One region of the Spongiibacter sp. UBA1325 genome, then DNA from elsewhere that is predicted to be linked to it. Evidence: predicted binding sites of a transcription regulator. Region 1 holds the regulator's gene; the other holds the start of a gene.
The links. The regulator LexA, encoded in region 1, represses DNA repair genes until DNA is damaged. The targets are predictions, from matches to a motif close to ACTGTNTNTANANACAGT.

Region 1 (10,511 bases):
TGACAAACGCCTGGCTCAGGAAGAAGTCTGGATTCGCCAGGGTATAAAAGCGCGGCGCACGCGCAATGAAGGGCGGGTCAGGGCGCTTGAGCAAATGCGTAGGGAGCGCGCCCAGCGCCGTGAGCAGCAGGGTACTGCGCGCCTGAACGTCAACGAAGGGACAAAAACTGGCAAGATTGTTGCCGAGCTGACCGATGTTTGTTTTAGTGTGCCCGGCCGCGACTTGGTGAAAAACTTTAACCTGTTGCTGAATCGCGGCGACAAGCTGGCTTTGATTGGGCCGAACGGCGCGGGTAAAACGACGCTGCTTAGGTTGATACTGGGGGAATTGGCTCCTCAGAGCGGCGAGGTCAAGCAGGGGAGCAATCTGCAAGTCGCCTATTTTGATCAATTACGCGACCGCTTAGACCCCAACGAGCGTGTGGTAGATATCGTCGGCCAGGGGCGAGAGTCGGTTTCGATCAATGGCAGCGAACGGCACATCATGTCGTATTTGGGTGATTTCCTGTTCACACCTGAGCGCGCTCGCAGCCATTTTGGTGTGCTGTCAGGGGGGGAGCGCGCACGCGTGCAGCTGGCATGCCTGTTTACGCAGCCGGCAAATGTGCTGGTGATGGACGAGCCGACCAACGATCTCGATATGGAGACCCTCGAGCTGCTGGAAAGCTTACTCGTTGACTTTAAAGGAACCGTGCTACTGGTCAGCCACGATAGGTCTTTTGTCGACAGCGTTGCCAGCAGCTGTCTGCTGTTCGAAGGTAACGGCAATATCAGTGAGCACATTGGCGGGTATAGCGAAGTGGCCGCCTACCAGGCGCGCAGGGCGGTGGTAGCGCCTGAAAAACCAAAAGGCGAGAAAAAAGCGACGGCTGCGCCGGCCAAAAAAGCAGCGCGTAAGAAGTTAAGTTACAAAGATCAGCGCGAGCTCGACAATTTACCTGACAAGATTGACGACCTGGAGACTCAGCTACAGCAGTTGAGCGACCAGAGCGCCAGTGCCGAGTTCTATCAGCAGGATGCGCAAAAGGTTAACGATACGCTGGCGCGCTTAGCGGCGCTCCAAGAGGAACTGGATAGCTGTATGGAGCGCTGGATGGAATTGTCTGAGGCGGCGGGAGACTAACCCACTCGTACAGACAAAACGTCGCACTTGGCGCCGTGTAATACCGCGTTTGCTGTGGAGCCAAGTAGCAGGGCGAGCCCTTTGCGGCCGTGGCTGCCCACGACAATCAGGTCGCAGTCTAGCTCTTCGCTGAGTTGGTGGATGTGGGCCTCCGGGCGGCCAGTAAGCAGGTGACAGTTGTCGGTTTGAATGCCGTATTGGTCGGCATAGCGCTTAAGACTGTTTTCCGCTTGTTGTTGCAGCTCTTCCTGTATCCCTGAGAAGTCCATGGGGATATCGCCGCCGTAGGCCAGGCTCAGGGGTTCAACGACGTGTAGAAGATGCAATTCCGCTTGATGCTGGCGGGCCATGGCTGCCGCGCGTTGCAATACCGGAATCGCCTCATCCGAGAGGTCGATCGCCGTCAATATCCGTTGGTAGTTGGCCATGGTTTCTCCTTGCGCTGTACTTGCGGTGAGTCTATACGACATTTTATAGCACGGGTTGTACGACCAGTGTGCAATGATTTATTAAGGATAACCATGTTCTGGATCATCGCGGCGGCGGTTTTAGCATTTATGTTGGCGCCGATATTGTGGATCATTCCCAGCCCGCGCCAGCGCTTGCAGGCGGCACTTCGCGATCGGGCGAGAGCGCTGGGTGTTACCGTGCAGATCACTCAGCTGCCGCAAACCCGTCGCCAAAAAGTGCGCAAGGAAGAAACCGTCAACGGGCTATGCTATGCCATGACCCTGCCAAAAGCCCGCGCCGGCGAGCGCTGGCGATATTGGCCCGATGGCGCCGAAGACGATGTGCCCGGTCCGCCTGCTGCGGTGCAAGATCGCATTGCCGGCCTGCGTGACCGGCTGCCGAAAGACACCATAGTGATCGAGGCCAGTGGCCGAATGGTAAAAGTGTTTTGGCGCGAGGCGAACGCGGATATCGCGGCAGTTGAAAATTTGGCTGATATCCTCAATACACTAGTATCAGATTAAGGTTGGAGTATGTCGCAACAGACAAAGGTAGAGCTTGGTCGTTATCGGCACTATAAAGGTGGTGAGTACCAGGTCTACGGCGTAGCGCGTCACAGTGAATCCGAAGAGCTGCTGGTGGTATATCGCCCCTTGTACGGGCAGTCAGAGCTATGGGTTCGGCCTGTTGATATGTTTCTCGAGCATGTTGATATCGACGGTACCTCGACGCCCCGTTTTGCGCTGATTGAGCAAAATAAGGAAGCCATTTAGGGGCGATGTCGGGTTGGCATTATTGTGACCAGCCTTGACCACCGAGGATTGAACACTTATATATGTCGCCTCGCCACTGGCGCGTCATCTAATCGCATTTTGCAGATAAGGGTAATATGGGTAAATCTCTGGTAATCGTGGAGTCGCCGGCCAAAGCTAAGACGATCAACAAATATCTGGGGTCAGATTTTGTTGTTAAGTCCAGTGTGGGCCATATCCGGGACCTACCCACTAGCGGCAGCAGCAAGGCCGGGGCAGATCCGAAGGAACGCGCCAAGGCCGCCGCGCTAACGCGCAAGATGTCGCCGGAAGAGAAAGCGCGCCACAAAAAGAAAAAGGCGCGTGAGCAGTTGGTGGCGAGAATGGGTGTTGACCCGGAGAAAGGCTGGAAGGCGCGCTATGAAATACTGCCCGGCAAAGAAAAAGTCGTCAGCGACCTGAAAAAGCTGGCCGCCGATGCTGACACCATCTATCTCGCGACCGACCTTGACCGCGAAGGGGAGGCGATAGCCTGGCATTTGCGCGAGGCGATTGGTGGCGACGACTCGCGCTACAAGCGCGTCGTTTTCAACGAGATTACCAAAAAGGCGATTCAAGAAGCCTTTTCCGCTCCCACCGAGCTCGATATCAACAGGGTTAATGCCCAGCAGGCGCGTCGCTTTCTCGATCGCGTTGTTGGCTATATGGTTTCGCCACTGTTGTGGGCAAAGATTGCACGAGGCTTGAGTGCAGGCCGAGTACAATCGGTGGCCGTGCGCCTGATTGTCGAGCGCGAGAAGGAAATCCGCGCTTTCGTGCCAGAGGAATACTGGCAAATCCATACGAACAATCGCGCTGCGGCAGGGCCGCTGCGTCTGGAAGTCAAAAAGCAGGGGGCGAACAACTTCCGGCCCAATAACAAAGAGTCAGCGATGGCGGCGGTGACCGCACTTGAAGCCGCAAGCTTTGAAGTAGCTGGCCGTGAAGACAAGCCGACGCGGAGCAAGCCTGGCGCGCCTTTTATTACGTCTACGCTGCAACAAGCGGCGAGTACGCGCTTGGGGTTTGGCGTTAAGAAAACCATGATGCTGGCGCAGCGCCTCTACGAGGCGGGTTATATCACCTATATGCGTACTGACTCGACCAATTTGAGTAATGACGCTGTGGAGGCCTGCCGAGGGTACATTGAGCAGCATTTTTCTGCGCGTTACCTGCCTGAGCAGCCCCAACGCTACTCAAGCAAAGACGGTGCTCAGGAGGCTCACGAGGCGATTCGCCCCTCCGACGTCAATGTCGAGCCGACCCAATTGTCCGGCATGGAGCGAGATGCGGAGCGTCTTTACACCTTGATCTGGCGGCAGTTTGTTGCCTGCCAAATGGTGCCTGCTGAGTTCACCAGCACGTCTATCACGGTCAAAGCGGGGGAGTTTGAGCTGCGTACCCGCGGGCGTGTGATGCGCTTTGATGGGTTTATGAAGGTTCAGCCGCCGGCTGCGAGCAAAAAAGACGACGATCAGGAACTGCCCGATGTAAAAGTCGGAGATCATCTTGAGTTGCTTGAGGTTGATCCCAGCCAACACTTTACCAAGCCTGCGCCGCGTTACAGCGAGGCAGCGTTGGTAAAAGAGCTTGAAAAGCGCGGCATCGGCAGGCCATCGACCTATGCGTCCATTATTTCGACGATCCAGGACCGCGGTTACGTAAAAGTTGAAAATAGACGCTTCTACGCCGAAAAAATGGGCGATATTGTCACCGATCGTCTAGTCGAGAGTTTCAGCAATCTTCTCGACTACAGCTTCACCGCGCGGATGGAAGAGTCCTTAGATAGCGTTGCTTCTGGCGACAAAAACTGGACGGCGCTGCTGGATGAATTTTACAGTAATTTTAGGGCGACCCTCGAAAAAGCGGAGGGCAGTGACGATGGGATGCGCAGCAACCAACCCACCGAAACGGATATTCCCTGTCCGAAGTGCGGGCGTAATATGCAAATCCGCACGGCCAGCACCGGTGTCTTTTTAGGGTGCTCGGGTTATGCCTTGCCGCCCAAAGAGCGTTGTAAGCAAACCATCAACCTGGTTCCCGGTGAGGAATTTATTAGTATTGATGCGGAAGACGAAGAGGCAGAGTCTCGGGTCTTGCGTAGTATGCACCGTTGCAAGCTGTGCAACACGGCAATGGAGAGTTACCTGATCGACGAAAGTCGCAAATTGCATATTTGTGGCAACAACCCCGATTGCAGCGGCTATGAGATTGAGCAGGGCGCCTTTAAGGTTAAAGGCTATGACGGCCCAATTATCGAATGTGATAAGTGTGGTGCCGACATGCAGCTGAAAACGGGGCGCTTCGGCAAGTATTTCGGTTGCACGAGCGAGAGCTGCAAAAACACACGCAAATTACTGCGTAACGGTGAAGCGGCACCGCCGAAAATGGACCCGGTTCCTATGCCGGAGTTGCAGTGTGAAAAAGTCGATGACCACTACGTACTCCGCGACGGTGCCTCCGGACTGTTCCTGGCTGCCAGTGGCTTCCCCAAAAACCGTGAAACCCGGGCACCCAAGGTGAAAGAGATTCTGCCTCACCAGGCAGAGATCGATCCTAAATACGCTTTCTTGTTTTCTGCGCCAGCGCAAGACAACGAGGGGCGAGATACTGTTATTCGCTACAGCCGTAAGACCAAGGAGCAGTACGTGCAGTCTGAGGTTGACGGCAAACCCAGTGGTTGGTCCGCCTTTTATGAAGGCGGTAAATGGGTGGCGCATGTAAAGCAGAAAAAAGCGGCTAAAAAATCGCCAGTGAAGAAAGCGAAGTAGGGCGTATGTCAGAGAGTTACCGGGGGCAGTGCAACCTCCATTTACACTTCGCTAAGCAGTATCTCGCTGACAGTGAAGGGGACGCCGAGCCACAGTGGAGCGGGCATTATCAGCGAGCTTGTGTTGAGTCTGCGTTGTGGCAGCTACGGCTGGCCTACGAGTGCCATTTGGCCGACTTACTCATCCAGCAACCGCTATATAGCCAGACTTTACCCACTGGGCGTATGAATGCTCAAGTATTGACGAAGGCCGCGCACCCTCCGGAAATTGCAGAGTTGGCTGATCGCGAAATACACGATGATCAGTTGAAGTGGATGCTGGACTACCGTTTTGTGCGCCAGCCCGGTGATGCAAAACAGTACAACCCGTCGCTGCTAAGCACCGTTACGGTTTCTGATCAGGACGATATTGAGCTTGCTAAGGGCTGCTTGCAGTTCCTCAGCGAGCTGATCGCGAGACACCGAAGCACACTCCTGGAGTATTGATAGGTCGGTCTACTGACAGATTGGCCTACTGGTCGCTGGGTTTGTTACACTTAGCAAACGCGTCAACGCGTGGTGATAACAAACAAGGGAAACTCTGTGCTGGCTTATTTAGAATTGGTTGAATTGGCAAATGGCGATATCGTGCTTCAGCGTTCCGAAGGCGACGAAAAGCCATTGGTGATGATCCGGTTCTCAAGTGAGGCCAGAGAGCAAATTCCAGGCTCATGTTTAGAGATCGCCCGTGCAATGGTGCAGGCTGGTCTAGAAGCTGCGCAGGTTGTGAGCGAAGAGCTTAGTGACGACGCCGCTGAAGCACAAGACGACGATCAGGACGATATTCACCCCCCATCAAAGACCCTCCACTAGGGCATAGAGCACCTCTTTACCCCTTATGTATCGTGGCTGCTGGGTCCCTCTTGGCTGTTAATTTTGAAGCTGTATCACCAGGCACTCGGCGTCGCCAGCCAGCGCTGCTCGCTCTAGAGCGCAGCGTTGTTCTGTGCTGAGGGGAGTGTTCGTCAAAACCGCCACGGTGTGACTTTTCCCGCGCTCCAGCGCTCGTGCCGCAATATTGCAGAGGCTGCCGCCGTTCGACACAACCTGTAATATTCGCTGGCCGCGATCTTTGCCGCAGGCATCGAGTAATGGTTTGAGAGGTCTGTCTGCAACCCAGCACAACCAACGCTCTTCAGTTTGTCCGCTTAGCTGCATTAGCATGGCGGCCAGCAGCGTGCGTGACAGGTGCGCCTGGCTGCTCAACATGATATCGGTAATGCGCGTAGCAGTGTTGTGCTGCTGAGCGTTTGAGAACAATGATGTTTGCTCGATCAGTGCCATGCTTAACTCCCGCGTCTCAGTACACCCACACTCAAGCCCTCAATGGCGAAGTCCTGTTCTCGCAGGTCAACTTCAATGGGGGCGTAGTCGGGGTTTTCGGCGATTAATAGCAATTGGTGTTTGTTCTTTTGGTGTTGCAAGCGCTTTACAGTGACCTCATCACCAATTCGCGCGACGATGATTTGTCCGTTCTGAGCCACCTGGCAGCGGTGTACAGCCAATAGATCATCTTCAAATATTCCGGCATTGATCATACTGTCGCCGCGCACGCGAAGGAAGTAGTCGGCCGAGGGAGAAAACAGGTTTGGCGAAATCGCGCAATGGTCTTCAATGTGCTCCTGAGCCAGGATGGGGCTACCTGCAGCAACCTGGCCAACAATGGGAATGCCGAGGTCTTCGGGAAGGCGAATACCTCTTGAGGCGCCGGGTATAATTTCGATCGCGCCTTTTCTGGCCAGAGCCTTGAGGTGCTCTTCGGCAGCGTTAGGTGAGCGAAACCCGAGTTCTCTGGCAATGTCTGCACGGGTCGGTGGGTAGCCGGTATCGTCGATATGGCTCTTTATCAGCTCGAGTACTTGCGCTTGTCTGGCGGTTAATTTTTCCATGTTCTGGCATCTGTTTATCTATACAGTAACTGTGAGTATATACAGTATTTTGTTCTGTGCAAGCCGCGATCGGTAATTTTGATGTTGGCTGAAAGTGGGAGGGTAAATAAAAAGAAGCCCACCCGAAGGCAGGCAGGAGGGGGAGCGCGGAAAATTCAGTGTTTCAGTGGCTAGAATTCATCGAGGATGCCGTTGACAACATCGCTCTCGATTTCGTGTAGCGGGTTGCCGATCTGCTCCGGTATGATGCCATCATCCCAATGGCGGTAGTCGTCATCGCTGAGCTCGAACGCATTTCGCCAGTCCTCTGGCTCTTCAATACCGGTGAGCTTTAGCTGCCTCCAACTGTCCAAATCGTACTCGCAGATTTCTCCGTCAATTAATTGCACTTCTATTGTGTCCAGGCCTTCATCTGTAGCCACAACTTCGAACTGCTGACCGGTTTCCAGGTCTTTGTACCAGCAGCCTATCAACGCATTTAATGATGCCATAGCGTTCACCTCCTAAAGTACGTATCTCCAAGCTATCATGTCCCATCGGGCTGTCCAGTAGGGATTTATCCGAGAGCCCGGGTGTGGCTTTGTGTCGTTGTTATGGGCTTCAAGTTTAAATCTTCGCACTTTCAGTAAGATGCCCGGCTAAGTTAAACTGATTTTCTTTTTTTCACCCCGTTTTTTAGCACGCTAATGAATAAGTGGCTCGGGGTTAACAAGCAATCTGTATAAGTAGAGGGCAGCGTTTGATGTCGATGGATTGGATTAAAGGTATAGAGTTTTCTAGCTACCCTTGGCTCACGGAAGTGTTCATCGTTGTTCTTATTGTTCTGACGGCGAACTTACTGGCAGGCCGCTTGCTGAATGTTCTGGGCGAGCGTTTTAAACGCACGCATAACCTGTGGGATGACGCCGTTTTGCTCGCTGCGCGTCGTCCGCTGGTATTGTTGATATGGGTGGTCGGCGCCAGTCACGTATTAGAGATTATCGCCGGTAGCACTGACGCCGACATTTTTACCGCGCTGCAACCGTTCAGAGCCGTTGCGGTGATGGCGATTTTGGGTTGGTTTCTCGTGAAGCTGGTTCACGAAATCGAAGCGGGCCTGCTCTCCAGAGAATACAGCGATAGCGACGAGCCGATCGACCAAACAACGGTGATGGCGCTGGGCAAACTGGTGCGAAGCGCGGTCATCATTGTTGTGGTGTTGATGATCCTTCAGAACCTTGGCTACAGCATTTCTGGTGTGCTGGCCTTCGGCGGCATTGGCGGGATAGCGGTAGGCTTTGCCGCAAAGGATTTGTTGGCGAATTTTTTTGGTGGCCTGATGGTGTATTTAGACCGTCCATTTTCTGTGGGCGACTGGGTGCGCTCCCCCGATAAAGAGATAGAGGGCACGGTAGAAAATATTGGTTGGCGGCAGACCCGAATTCGCACCTTTGACCAGCGACCACTGTATGTGCCCAATGCCACGTTTACGCAGATCGCCGTCGAGAACCCATCGCGCATGCTGAACCGGCGTATCTATGAAACGGTGGGCGTAAGGTATGAAGATGCGAGCAAGTTACCCGGCATTATCAGCGGCGTAAAAACCATGCTGGAAGCGCACCCCGAGATTGATCTCAGAAAAACGCTGATTGTGAACTTCAATAAGTTCAACGCGTCGTCCTTGGATTTCTTTATTTATACCTTCACCAAGACAACCCAGTGGGTGAAGTACCACGAAATTAAGCAAGATGTTTTGTTAAAGGTCTTAGAGATTATCCATGAGCATGGTGCTGATGTGGCGTTCCCCACCACCACGGTGAAAATGGACCCCTTACAGATCGAAAATGCTGCTCGCCAAAGCGGAGCGGCCGGAGACGAAAAAAATGCGTAGACCCATTGCAGTTATCGGCGGTACAGGGCTGTGTGATTGGCCGGGAGCTCACATGTTGAGCAGTGAAACGGTGTCAACGCCCTACGGTGAGCCCAGTGCACCTGTTCAGCATATGGAGTATCAGGGGGCGGAGTTTCTGTTTTTGCCCCGGCACGGTGTGGGGCATTCGCTGCCGCCACATGCTATTAACTACCGCGCGAACATTCACGCCTTGAAGGCTGTTGGCGCAGGGGAAGTGATCGCAGTGAATGCGGTAGGGGGAATCAGTGAGCGCTTTGTTGCCGGTGTTATCGCATTGCCTGAGCAAATCAATGACTACACCTGGGGACGCGAACATACCTTCTACGATGGTCGTGATGGCAAAGTTGAGCATGTGGACTTCAGTTACCCCTACTGTGAAGAGCTGCGGCTACGATTATGCGCCGCTGCCCAAGAGGCGGATATTGATATTGAGCCCTACGGCACCTACGCGGTAACTCAGGGACCGCGTTTGGAGACGGCTGCAGAGATACGCCGCTTGGCGCGCGATGGCAACGATATGGTGGGTATGACCGCAATGCCGGAAGCGGCACTCGCTCGGGAGGCCGGTCTGGATTACGCCTCCGTGTGCCTGGTGGTGAATCCAGGTGCCGGCCTGAGCGATACGCTCATTACGATGGAAGATATTCAGGCCGTTATTGATACCGGAATGTTGCAGGTAAAGTCGTTACTCTCCCACGCTATCGCCAGCCACGGGTAATTCCTGAGGCTTGCTGATCATAACCAGTAAGCCAAACAAGGGGTGGTCGATGTAGTGTAGCTCTTCGCTGCGCATGCGGCGCTCCTGCTTCATTACCACGATGCGCTCTACCGGCTCCGCCCCCGCAGGGATTGCGGGCTCAGCATCTGCCAGCTGGGGATTCTGTTTTAAAAATTCGGCGTACTCTGGACTATTTTCAAACGCCTCATCGACAAAGCCGTCCTCGTTTTCCGGTGCGGGTCGGTAGGGATGGCGGGGCAGGTAGTAATTACCGCCGCGTTCACCGAACTGAGAAAGCCAAAGCATGGGTTGCGCATATAGGTAGCGCTCCAAGGCAATGCGAATATAGCCCTCAAGCTCGAAGTGCTCGCCGACTTCCCGCCCGCCGCGAATGAGGATAGCTGGTGCTTTGCTGCGTGGTTGCAGGTCTTGAATCCAACTTTGCTGAGTAAGAATACGGTAGCGCGACGACAGCTGCAGAGAGCGTAGGGCTTTGGCGAATTGTGGGTGGTGCTGCTCTGTGCGTTGCAAGTGCCCGCGGCCTGTGTCTTTCAAGCTTTGCCAATCTCGCGGGTAACGCAGGTGCAGATTGTCTGGCCATGCCTCGGCATTGTTCGCTGCGGGATCGGTATTGGCGTAGACCACAATATCGATTTGGTAACGGTTGTCGGGCTCAGCCTGCAGTGGCGCGGCAATTGCGACAGCAAGTAAAAAGAACGTAGCGAGTTGAAAGCGGGGCATATCCTGGTCTCTTGTTGTTAAGCGCCGTCATCGACGTTTACTTTGTACTGGGTGTCAGTGCTGCTAGCAAGTCGTCAACGGCACTAATACGCTGTTCGG
Region 2 (10,511 bases), on a different contig from region 1:
TCAAAAGACGCGCGGTCGCGCTTGAACCCAGTGGTATTGGCGTTCGCCAGGTTGTTACTGACCACCTGCATGCGCGTGTTCTGCGCATCGAGACCGGTTTTGGCTACCCACAATGATGAATTCATATACCTATCCTCTTATTCCATTCTCATCAGGCGCGCACCGGCTTCGGATACCGTATTTGCGGTATTCATCACCTTCACCTGCATTTCAAAACGCCGGGCCAGTTCGATCATATTGACCATTGCCTCAACGGTATTCACGTTCGAGCCTTCCAAGGTGCCCGGCGAAACGCGAACACTGGCATCGGCGGCTGGCGTGGTGCCATCGAGCGTTCGAATCAAACCGTCTTCGCCCTTGCGCAACTGCTCAGGTTCGGCGCTGACCAAGCGAATGCGATCAACGGTCACCAACGACTCAGGCCCAAGACCCAGTGGTACTATCGACACTGTGCCGTCGCTGCCAATCGTCAAACTGTCGTGTTCAGGCACCGCCAGCGGTCCGCCATCGCCCATCACGGGCTGTCCGGCGCCATTGATCAGCATGCCATCGGCCGTCAGGTGAAGATCGCCACGGCGGCTCAGTGCCTCCTCACCCTGGGCGTCCTGCACGACAAACCAGCCCTGTCCTCGAATCGCGACATCCAGATCGCGACCGGTGGTCATCAGGGTGCCTTCACTGAAGTCGCTCAGGCGCGACTCCACCACCGAATTGACGCGTGTTTGATGGCCCGCTCCCTCTACCGGCTTTGACATCAACGCATGGAAGTCCGCCCGAAAGCCCGCCGTGCTAGCATTTGCCAGGTTATTGGCATTGCTGGCCTGCGCCATTTCCGTGTGTTTGGCCGCGGTCATGCCGAGATAAAGTAGCCGGTCCATACCTGCCTCCTAAAGCGATGAATACCCGCCTTAGCGGATATTAATAATCGCCTGAGTAACGGCGTCAGATGTCTGGATCATCTGGGTGTTCGCCTGGAAGTTACGCTGCGCGGTGATCATTTCCACCAATTGCTCGGTAAGATCGACATTGGAGCTCTCCAATGCACCCGCCTGCAGCAGACCAAAGTTAGAGCTACCCGGCTCACCCACACGCGGACTACCGGAAGAGAAAGTTTCCGCCCAGGCCGTGTCGCCCTGTTGTTGCAAACCATTGGGGTTAGAGAAGCCCGCCAGGGCGACCTTACCCAACTGGGATGACTGACCGTTGGTAAAGCGCGCCGACACGACGCCGTTGCTCGCCACTTCAATACCGGTCAATCGCCCTGTGGTGAAGCCGTCCTGCTGCAAGCTGTTCACACCAAACTCATTGCCGTACTGCGTTGATGAGGTGAAATCCAGCGAGAGGTCGATCGCTGCCGCGCCGTTGTTGGGGTCGTAGGAAGGCACAGTCACAATGCCCGAAGCGGGGCTTTGCAAGGTACCGGTATTATCAAATGACAGCGTATTGCCCAGGCTCACCGGGTTGTCGTCGATATAGACATTTTGCTGCCAGGTGTTTGCCGCGGGGTCTTTCACAAAGTACAGCGTTGCCGTGTGCAGAGTGCCCAACGAGTCGTAGACAGTCATCGACGTGGCGTGGTTATAGCTCGATGCTACTGTTGGATCGAAAGGCGTCGAGGTGGGCACTGGCGCATCGCCGGGCAGGTTTACGCCGATATCAGCGCGTGTCGATGCTCGCGGCGCGTTCTCGGTGACCTGCAGTTGCAAGTCAGACAGCGAACCAGTGGCAAAGTCGCCATTGGTGGTTGCCGGATACACCTGCAAACGGTCGTTATTGTTGTTCACCACAAAGCCTTCCCGGTCGACACTGAAGGCACCAGCGCGCGTATAGGTTACGCCACTTGAGCCCTTCATGGTGAAGAAGCCTTCGCCACTGATGGCCAGGTCCAGGTTGTTGTCGGTGAAGTCGATGTTGCCCTGCGAAAACTGCTGAACAATGGTATTCAAACGAACACCTGCGCCGGGCGTGGTTTTGGTTACATCGTTATTGGATGTTGCATACACATCAGCAAAGGATGTGCGGGAACTTTTAAAGCCTGTGGTGTTAACGTTGGCAATGTTGTGAGCGGTGACGTCCAGATGCGATGACGCTGCGTTCAGTCCACTCAATGCAATACGAAAGCTCATAGTTATACTCCTGCTGCGATCACTCGCGAATTGATCAATGAATGCGCCGAAGCGCCTAGCTAATTTCCTTTATTTGCGACATCGAGACCGTACCGACACCATCAATTTGCACCGTGGGGCTACCGCCGCCACTGGGCAAACTCACGCTGCGTACGGGGCTGCGAATATCCGTTTGCAAGGCCTCTACACTGTTGCCGTTCAGGTATTGCGCGCGAATTACATAATTGCCTGCGGGCAAACGCTCGCCGTCCAGGCCGCTACCATCCCAACGAAACGACACCGGCCCCGCCGCCTGCGGCCCTAACGCCACCTTGCCCAGCACCTCACCCGAGGGCGCCAAAATCTCGACATCGACCGCTTGCGTGCTCACCGGCAGTGTTACCTGACCGCTTACCGCGCCCTCTGATGGCAGGGCGACAACATCACTGCCAACCAGCACCTCTTTGCCGATCAGCGAGGACGCATCCAGCAATTGACCGCCGTACAGCGAACTCGTCAGTGCAGCCAGGTTGTCATTCATTTCGCTGATGCCGCTCACTGACGTTAGCTGCGCCATCTGGCTGATAAATTCCGTGTTGTCGGTGGGTTTAAACGGGTCTTGATTCTTAAGCTGCTGCAGCATCAGTTTCATGAAGTCGTCTTGCCCGAGCGAGGAGGCCTCTTTTTTTGCCGTACTCGCCGCACTCTGCTGCTGCAATTGTTCAAGCGTTCGCAATTCCATCATACAGTTCCTACTGTTTACCGAGCTGCAAGGCCCGCAGGGTCAGGGTCTTCACCGTGGAAAACACCTCGGCGTTGTTCTGGTATGAACGGGAGGCGGACAGCATATTGGCCATTTCATCAACGGTGTTCACATTGGAGCCGTAAACGTAGCCCTGCTCGTCTGCCATCGGGTGGCCCGGCTCATAACGCTTGGGAACGGGAGCATTGCTCTCGCTAATACCCACAACCTCGACACCGGCGACGCCCTGCTGGCGGTCCAGCACGGTGGCAAAAACCGGTTGTTTTGCGCGGTAGGCAGCCTGTTCACTGCTGGCCACCGTATCCGCATTTGCCATATTGCTGGCGGTGGTATTCAAACGCAGCATTTGCGCGTTCATCGCCGCAGCGGCAATATCAAGGGGATTCGCCATCGCTTATTGACCTCCCTGAAGAATCGATTTAATTCCAGAGAACTTACTACTCAGAAAACTCATAGTGGCCTGATAGCGCATGCTGTTATCGGCAAATGCCGCTTGCTCCACATGGCTCTCCACCGTATTGCCGTCCACTGAAGGCTGCTGAGGCACGCGGTACATCACCGGCGCCTGCCCCGCCGCTGGAGCAACCGCTTCGGTAATATGCGCTGCATTGCTGCGACTGAGCGATAACTGCTGGCCCTGCGCTGCCTGGCCCAGTGCTTGTTTAAAGTCGATATCGCGTGCCTTGTAGCCGGGCGTGTCAGCATTGGCTATATTGGCGGCCAGCAGTTCGGTACGCTGCTGGCGAAGCAGCAGTGCCTGCTGGTGTATACCGAGTGCCTTATCAAAATTAATCGCCATAAATCTGTCTCGCTAAAGTTATGGGCTGCGCTGCCGATACACTGGATAAGGGCGCAAAGCCTTTGGCGTTCGACATGTCCGACGCAAAGCGCGTGCCACTTTTTTATTCTTATATTTTTCAATAACTTATAAAACCGACGCCAACAAACCGTCGGTTTTTCGGCAAGCCCTTGCCGCCAGTTTCACCGGCGAGCGGCAAGTCTTTGTCACGCCTTCTAACACTCACTCTATTTCGCAAAACTGGCATAGCAATTGCTGCTTAACTCATAAAGCCGCCGCGCCGACAAAAACTTGGCGCCGCAAACTAGTAGTGAGGGAATAAGGTGTCATGATCTGGCGCGTAGCAATCACCATCGCTCTCCTGAGCAGCGTCTGCCCGAGCACTCTGGCAGACGCTGGCGTGGAGTCAGCGCAGCGTATTAGCGCTACTGCCAGCCAGTTCATTGCTAAACGCCACCCCTGGCAAAATGAGAACACCCGTATCACCGTGGGCGAACTCGACCCGCGCACCCGTCTGGCAAAATGTAGTCAGCGACTACAGGCCTTTTTGCCGCCCGGCGCGAGCATCCGGCGGCGCACGACGGTAGGCGTGCGCTGCGAAGGTGTTAAGGAGTGGAAGGTGTACCTGCCGGTAACGATCGCGGCATTCACTAAGGTCATGGTGAGCAAGCACCCTATCGCTGCCGGCCAGCGAGTGACTGAAGCGGATATCACTTGGACAGAGCGCGATGTATCAAGCCTGTCATACGGATACCAAAAGGGCCTTGGTGGTCAGGGAATGCTCAGCCGACGAAGTATTCCCCAGGGCGCGGTTATCACCGCGAATATGCTGGAGGCCCCAGCGATGATAAAGAAAGGACAAGAGCTCAAGCTCATTAGCCGCAGTACTGCCATTAACGTCAGCATGAAGGGACGTGCCCTGCAGGACGCGGCGAAGGGCGCTCGAATACGGGTGGAAAATATCAGTTCAGGCAAACAGTTAGAAGGTATTGTCATTAGTGGTAATACGGTACGAATCGAATAAAAAAAAGCTAAAGTTTTTATCGATAGCTGCCGTTAACTGTCATAAGGCATACCATCAACGCCAATGTAATGAGGAATTATCATGGTCGATCGAATTAATGGCGGCCCACTCGGCCAGCCAAGAAGGCTCGACAGTAACCCGTCTTCAAACGCGACCAACGCCGCGGATGCCGGTGCCACGTCGCCGCTCGAATCGGCAAGCACACCAGCTGCTGATAGCAGCCTGGTTGATCGCGCTCGAACCGCAATTGCCGGCAGCGACGGTATCGACCGCCAAAAAGTGGAGGCGATTAAAACCGCAATTCGCAACGGTGAGTTCACTGTCGACAGCGAACAGGTGGCAAAGGCCTTTGTCGACCTGGAACGACTGACAGATCCTAGCGCATGATGACCGATACCGAGCAACAGTTACTGGCCCATAGCCAGCGCTTTGAAGCGCTGTTAAACGAAGAGTTGGCAGTGCTGCGCGACCACGGCGACGCCGACCGCCTGCGCGAGCTTGCAGAACAAAAAATGGATTGCTGCCAGCAATTAGAGACGCTCGAGCGCCTGCGCCAACAGCAGCAGCCAGAGCGGGCGATGTCTGCGGAGGTGACTCAGAGCCTGCGCCGCTGTCGCGACCTGAATGAGCGTATCGGCAGCCTGCTTAGTCGACAGCAAGATTACAATGAACAGGCCATGCACATCCTCGGGCTGGGCAGCCCCACCCTGCGTACCTATGGCGCCGATGGCCAAACAGGCGCGTCAGCCTACAGCAGACGCCTTGGCGAAGCCTGAATACAAACAACGCAGTCTTATCAGCACCGCGCCGGCGCCCGCCGGCGCTAGAAAAGGCTGAGCTGCTGTTGCTCTACCGGCGCGGCGAAACGAACACCCACACCAATCAAGCGAACCGGGCAATGCAATCGCGCCCAGGCCTGTATCATCAGCGGTGGCAGGCAGGCGGGGTCAAGCTTGCCTTCCTGGCGCAATTCGATGGTGGTTACCTTAAATTCCCTGCTCTTCAACTTAACGAACGCGCCCGCGATAGCCTGTTCACTATGTGGCTGCAAACGCCGCTGTAGCTCGTCTATGAGTTGAGCAAGCGCTGCATCCGCGGCCTCCCCTGGCGACAGGTCCTCGGCAAACGTGCGCTCAACGCTCAACGATTTGCGCTGCCTTTCGGCCTTTACCGGCCGCGCATCCACACCGCGCGCATAACCATATAACTGTCGCCCAAAGCGACCAAAACGCTCCACTAAGGCCAGCTCGCTCCACCCTTGCAGCTGCTCGCAGGTTTCGATGCCAAGTGCCGCCAACTTCGTCGCCATCACTTTGCCGACGCCGTGAATCTTGGTTACCGGCAGCGCACGAACAAAGTCATCGACCTGATCGGGCCGTATCACCGTAAGCCCGTCAGGTTTTTGCCAGTCGCTGGCAATCTTCGCCAAAAATTTATTCGGTGCAACGCCCGCGGAAATAGTAATTCCCACTTCGCGGGCTACCGCTTGCCGGATCGCTTCGGCAATGCGGCTGGCGCTGCCCTGAAAATGCGGCGACTCGCTGACATCCAGGTAGGCCTCATCCAGGGACAACGGCTCGATCAGCTCGCTGTAGCGACTAAATATTTCACGAATCTGCGCAGCAACATGGCGGTACTTATCCATATTCGGCGGGACCAAAATCAGCTGCGGGCAACGCTGCAATGCGGTTGCAGTCGGCATTGCCGAGTGCACACCATAGGCGCGCGCCTCATAGTTGCAGGTAGCGATCACGCCGCGCCGACTGGCCTTGCCACCAATGGCAATCGGCCTACCGCGCAAACGCGGGTCATCACGCATCTCCACCGAAGCGTAAAAACAATCGCAGTCGCAATGAATGATCTTTCTCGTGTTGAGCACCGACACCATGGCGCAGAAAACCCGCTTAAGACAAATACTGTACAAACATACAGACTTTACGCGAGCAGCTAGCGCTTGTCACTCATGGTAGTGAGGTATACTGTGCGCCACACCACCCACGTTGAATTAAAAAGGAATGCCGTAGCAATGAGTATTGGCAGTTGGACCCCGGACTCTGAAAAAGCCGCTATCACCATTGATCGAGACTTTCTCGAGCGCTGTATAGCACTGAGCGACGACGCGTCCCTGGCAACACTCCCCTCGCCGTTCTCTGAGGAGGAGCAGCAGCGCTATAGCACCGTCATGCGACTACCCGCTGAGCCCTGGCAACTCGCTGTGGCCGATTTCGACAACGCTGAGCTACTGGCACTCATTCGCTTCTTCACTGTTGCCGAAGAGCGGATTAGCGGCTGGGAAGCTGGCGCAGAATCCCCCGCCATTTGGATCAACAAAGTGTTGCGCAAACGCGGTGAAAAACTATCTGTTGAGACACTGCGCTGGATTCGCGCAAATAGCCGCAATCGCTTTATCCCCAATGGGGGCCTCTAGGGCGCTGCTACTTCTGCTCTTTATTAAACGCTGCCAGCGCTTCGGGGCTGGCTTCTTTTTGGTATTTCGATTTCCATTGCGAATACGGCATGCCATAGACTCTTTCGCGCGCCGCGTCGTAATCCACCTCTATGCCCTGCTCTTCGGCTGCAGCCGCATACCACTTCGACAAACAGTTACGGCAAAAACCCGCCAGGTTCATTAAGTCGATATTTTGCACATCTTTGCGGCCGTCCAAATGCTCGAGCAAGCGGCGAAAAACCGCTGCCTCTATCGCATCGCTCTGTGACTTGTTCATAATTTGTTCACTCATTCGCTGCATTACTCTGTTCATTATCAGGAAATTTGCTATGTTAAGCCAACGAACAGACTTCCTGCTCGCGACGTACCCCAACACTTTATGACGGAGTCAGAAAGCATGGCTAAACAAAAACTAGACCCTGTAGCGCTGATCAACCGGGAGATTGAATCTCTGGAAGATAAAGTAGAAAAGCTACGCGACCGCTTAATATCCGACGCGGATAAAGCACTGGAGCGCGCTAAGGCGCAAACTGAAAAAGCGCGAGCGAAAATTCGCCAGGAGCAGGAAAAGCTGCGCGAGCTGCAAAAGAAAGCCAAGGAAAATATGGATGCTCGCATACAGCGTCAGATGGAGCGCGCTCACAAGGCCGTGGACTCTGCGCGCGAGCTTGAGGTGGACGCCAAGGCGCTGGTCATTATGGCCCGCGAACAAATGCAGGATTTAAAGGCTGACTATCAGCGTGCCAAGGCTCTGGCTAAGGCTGCCCGCGATGCTGCGCGCGACTTCGACAAGAAAAACCCACCTAAGAAAGCGGCCGCTAAAAAGGCAGCGGCAAAGAAAGCCCCTGCTAAAAAAGCCGCAGCCAAAAAGGCACCCGCCAAAAAAGCCGCTGCTAAAAAAGCACCAGCAAAAAAAGCTCCCGCTAAAAAGGCCGCAGCCAAAAAGGCAGCCGCTAAAAAAGCCCCCACCAGCTAGTCGTGACGATCGCTGGCCGGCTCGCCGGCCAGCGTAACGACACTATTCAAAATCAACTGAATTAACTGCGTTTGCCGCGCGACGCCGGTTTTCGAAAACACCGAGCTGAGATGCGACTTAGCCGTATTCCGAGAAATATTTAAGCTGAGCGATGCCTCGTCCAGGCTTTGCCCGTTAACCAGTCGCACCGCCAATTTAGACTCTGCAGGTGTTAAACCGAATAGTTCGATTAACACATCACTGGGTGCCTGACGCGGTGCCATGGGGTCACTAATGAACACCGCTACGGCCGGACGCCGCTCACCACCGTGGTCACTGTGCGGCAGGGGTCGTATCAGCAGGCTTAAGCCACTCAATGAGCTGGCATCTGCAAGGCGAAAGGCGCGCACACAGCCTGCCTCGCGCTGGTGATGCGCCTGTATTACCTCGCCAAGTAGCATTTTGAAGTCTTGCTGCTCACGCCGATTTTCAAAACTCAGGCGTCCTCCCTGCAATGCGACACCGCGCCCCTGTGCTAACAGGCGCTCGGCCACTGGGTTGCTATTTAAGCTATCGCCGTTGGCATCCAGGGTAATCACGCCCACCGACAAACTGTCGATGGTATTGGCATACAGCACTCGCTCGCGTTCACTTTCACGTAACCGGGAGTGGATTTGCACCGCCTGTTTAATATGTGGCAGCAGTTGCTTGCACAGGGCCTTTTCCCGCGCGCCAAAATCTTCGCGGCTCTCTGGCCGCGTGACGCGCAGCCGTGCCAGTAGCTCCTCACCGTGCCATAAATCGGCACCCAGGATGTGCCGCACATTGGCTGGCTCTATATAATTTTGATAGTACTCGGACGCCTCAAACTCCTCTGCCGACATGTACTCAGCCACGGTGACGACATCGCCATCGGGAAGATTCACAAAGGGGTCTAAGGCAAAATAGGTCTCGTTGTAGGCGCGATAGATTTCCGGCGAAACCACCAGCGCGTTGAGTATCACGCCGGGGTCGTGCTCATTCGGCGGCCGCAGCAGCAAGGTCGCATAGTTACCGCCCAAGGCGTCCCTGAGCTGATCCAGAAACGCCTGCCAGGGGGGCGTTTCCAAAGTGCCACCGTAGAGCGCGCGCAGCAGAGCGTCCATACGCGGCGAGATAGAAATCTCAGACATAGAAGATCGAGGCCATTGTGATGCAATAGCCTCGATTCTAAGCGCTGACCGCATGGAATTCATCTATAGCGCACTAAATCCTCGCAGCGGTTTAATGTGGCAAGAAATCGCCACCATTTACATCGAGCGCGGCACCGGTCAGCGCTCGAGAGTACTCCGACCCCAAAAACACAGCGGCTTTGGCGCAGTCGCCGTCATCGGGTATACGGCGCAGCGGGATATTGGCAGCTACAGCAGCTTTTTGCTCTTCGACACTGGGGCCGCCAGCCTCTGCATTCATTTGGAAATAGCCCTCGACCGACGGCCCCCACATCCAGCCCATATAGGCCGAATTCACACGAATATTGTCAGGCCCCAGTTCTAGCGCCAGGTGAGCGGTTGCACTGGCAAGCGCCGCCTTGGAGGCGCCGTAGCCGCCCTGAGTCGGCATGGGTTTGCGGGTTACCATGGTGTTGATCATCACGATCGCGCCGCCACCCTGCTTCTTCATTTGCGGCACGACTTCAAGCGTCAGCCCCATGGTGCCGAAGAAGTTCACATCCATGGCGTCTCGCCAGCTGTCCAAATCTGCCTCAGCGATAGGCCCAAAGTTTCCGGGGTTGTAGGCACTGTTAAACAACACGTCGATACGGCCAAATTCGGCAATTGTCTTGGCAACCAGCTCTGCACATTGCTTGCGGTCACTAATATCGGTAGCCACCTTCAATACCGCATTGTCTAGGCCCTCACTGCGAATCAGGGCTTCAGCATCATCGAGTTTACTGGCGGTGCGGGCACACATCGCCACTTTTGCTCCCTGGCGCGCGGCTTCAAGGGCCAGCTCCTGCCCCAAGCCCGGGCCGATACCCGACACAATGACGACTTTGTCTCTAAGCAACATTTTGACTATCCTGTTTAATTATTCGAATTACTTGTCCCTGAAGCCTACCTAGGCTCGACCCGAGCAGCACCACCCGAATGGGTGGAAGCGCCAAGCCAGAATATACAGCGAGGAAACATGCACCTACGTCGATATACCACCTCAGCACTACTCTGCCTGGCCGTGAGCACGCCTGCGCTCGCCGACACATCGCTGCGCCTACAGGCTTCAACGATAGGCGGTGGCGCGGAGCTTGGATACAGCTTTTCCCCGCAATTTGGCATTCGCGGTGGCGCCTTGTACGGCAGTTTTAAACTGGACTTTGAAGGGGATGACAACAACGGTATTGAGGGCGATGAGCTCAGCTACAAAAGCGACGTCGATC

Region 2: dinB (DNA polymerase IV) is a predicted target of LexA. The motif match lies at 6,607-6,624, and genes of this name have one in related genera.

The regions. Positions count from the first base shown of each region.
Region 1 covers NZ_DBTD01000003.1:168,831-179,341, forward strand. Annotated here, with positions in the region: gene B3K78_RS02200 (ATP-binding cassette domain-containing protein) at 1-1,123, shown strand, start outside; gene B3K78_RS02205 (universal stress protein) at 1,120-1,551, opposite strand; gene B3K78_RS02210 (hypothetical protein) at 1,645-2,097, shown strand; gene B3K78_RS02215 (DUF1653 domain-containing protein) at 2,107-2,346, shown strand; gene topA (type I DNA topoisomerase) at 2,463-5,135, shown strand; gene B3K78_RS02225 (DUF6586 family protein) at 5,141-5,620, shown strand; gene B3K78_RS02230 (hypothetical protein) at 5,717-5,986, shown strand; gene B3K78_RS02235 (ImuA family protein) at 6,044-6,457, opposite strand; gene lexA (transcriptional repressor LexA) at 6,460-7,062, opposite strand; gene B3K78_RS02245 (DUF6763 family protein) at 7,233-7,553, opposite strand; gene B3K78_RS02250 (mechanosensitive ion channel family protein) at 7,805-8,932, shown strand; gene B3K78_RS02255 (S-methyl-5'-thioinosine phosphorylase) at 8,985-9,671, shown strand; gene B3K78_RS02260 (CsiV family protein) at 9,639-10,412, opposite strand; gene mfd (transcription-repair coupling factor) at 10,450-10,511, opposite strand, start outside.
Region 2 covers NZ_DBTD01000006.1:158,268-168,778, reverse strand. Annotated here, with positions in the region: gene flgG (flagellar basal-body rod protein FlgG) at 1-125, opposite strand, end outside; gene B3K78_RS06575 (flagellar basal-body rod protein FlgF) at 138-878, opposite strand; gene flgE (flagellar hook protein FlgE) at 909-2,126, opposite strand; gene B3K78_RS06565 (flagellar hook assembly protein FlgD) at 2,182-2,850, opposite strand; gene flgC (flagellar basal body rod protein FlgC) at 2,858-3,259, opposite strand; gene flgB (flagellar basal body rod protein FlgB) at 3,263-3,667, opposite strand; gene flgA (flagellar basal body P-ring formation chaperone FlgA) at 3,996-4,691, shown strand; gene flgM (flagellar biosynthesis anti-sigma factor FlgM) at 4,773-5,078, shown strand; gene B3K78_RS06540 (flagellar protein FlgN) at 5,075-5,467, shown strand; gene dinB (DNA polymerase IV) at 5,515-6,579, opposite strand; gene B3K78_RS06530 (hypothetical protein) at 6,718-7,119, shown strand; gene B3K78_RS06525 (DUF1244 domain-containing protein) at 7,127-7,432, opposite strand; gene B3K78_RS06520 (hypothetical protein) at 7,538-8,116, shown strand; gene B3K78_RS06515 (helix-turn-helix transcriptional regulator) at 8,113-9,267, opposite strand; gene B3K78_RS06510 (SDR family oxidoreductase) at 9,359-10,147, opposite strand; gene B3K78_RS06505 (hypothetical protein) at 10,265-10,511, shown strand, end outside.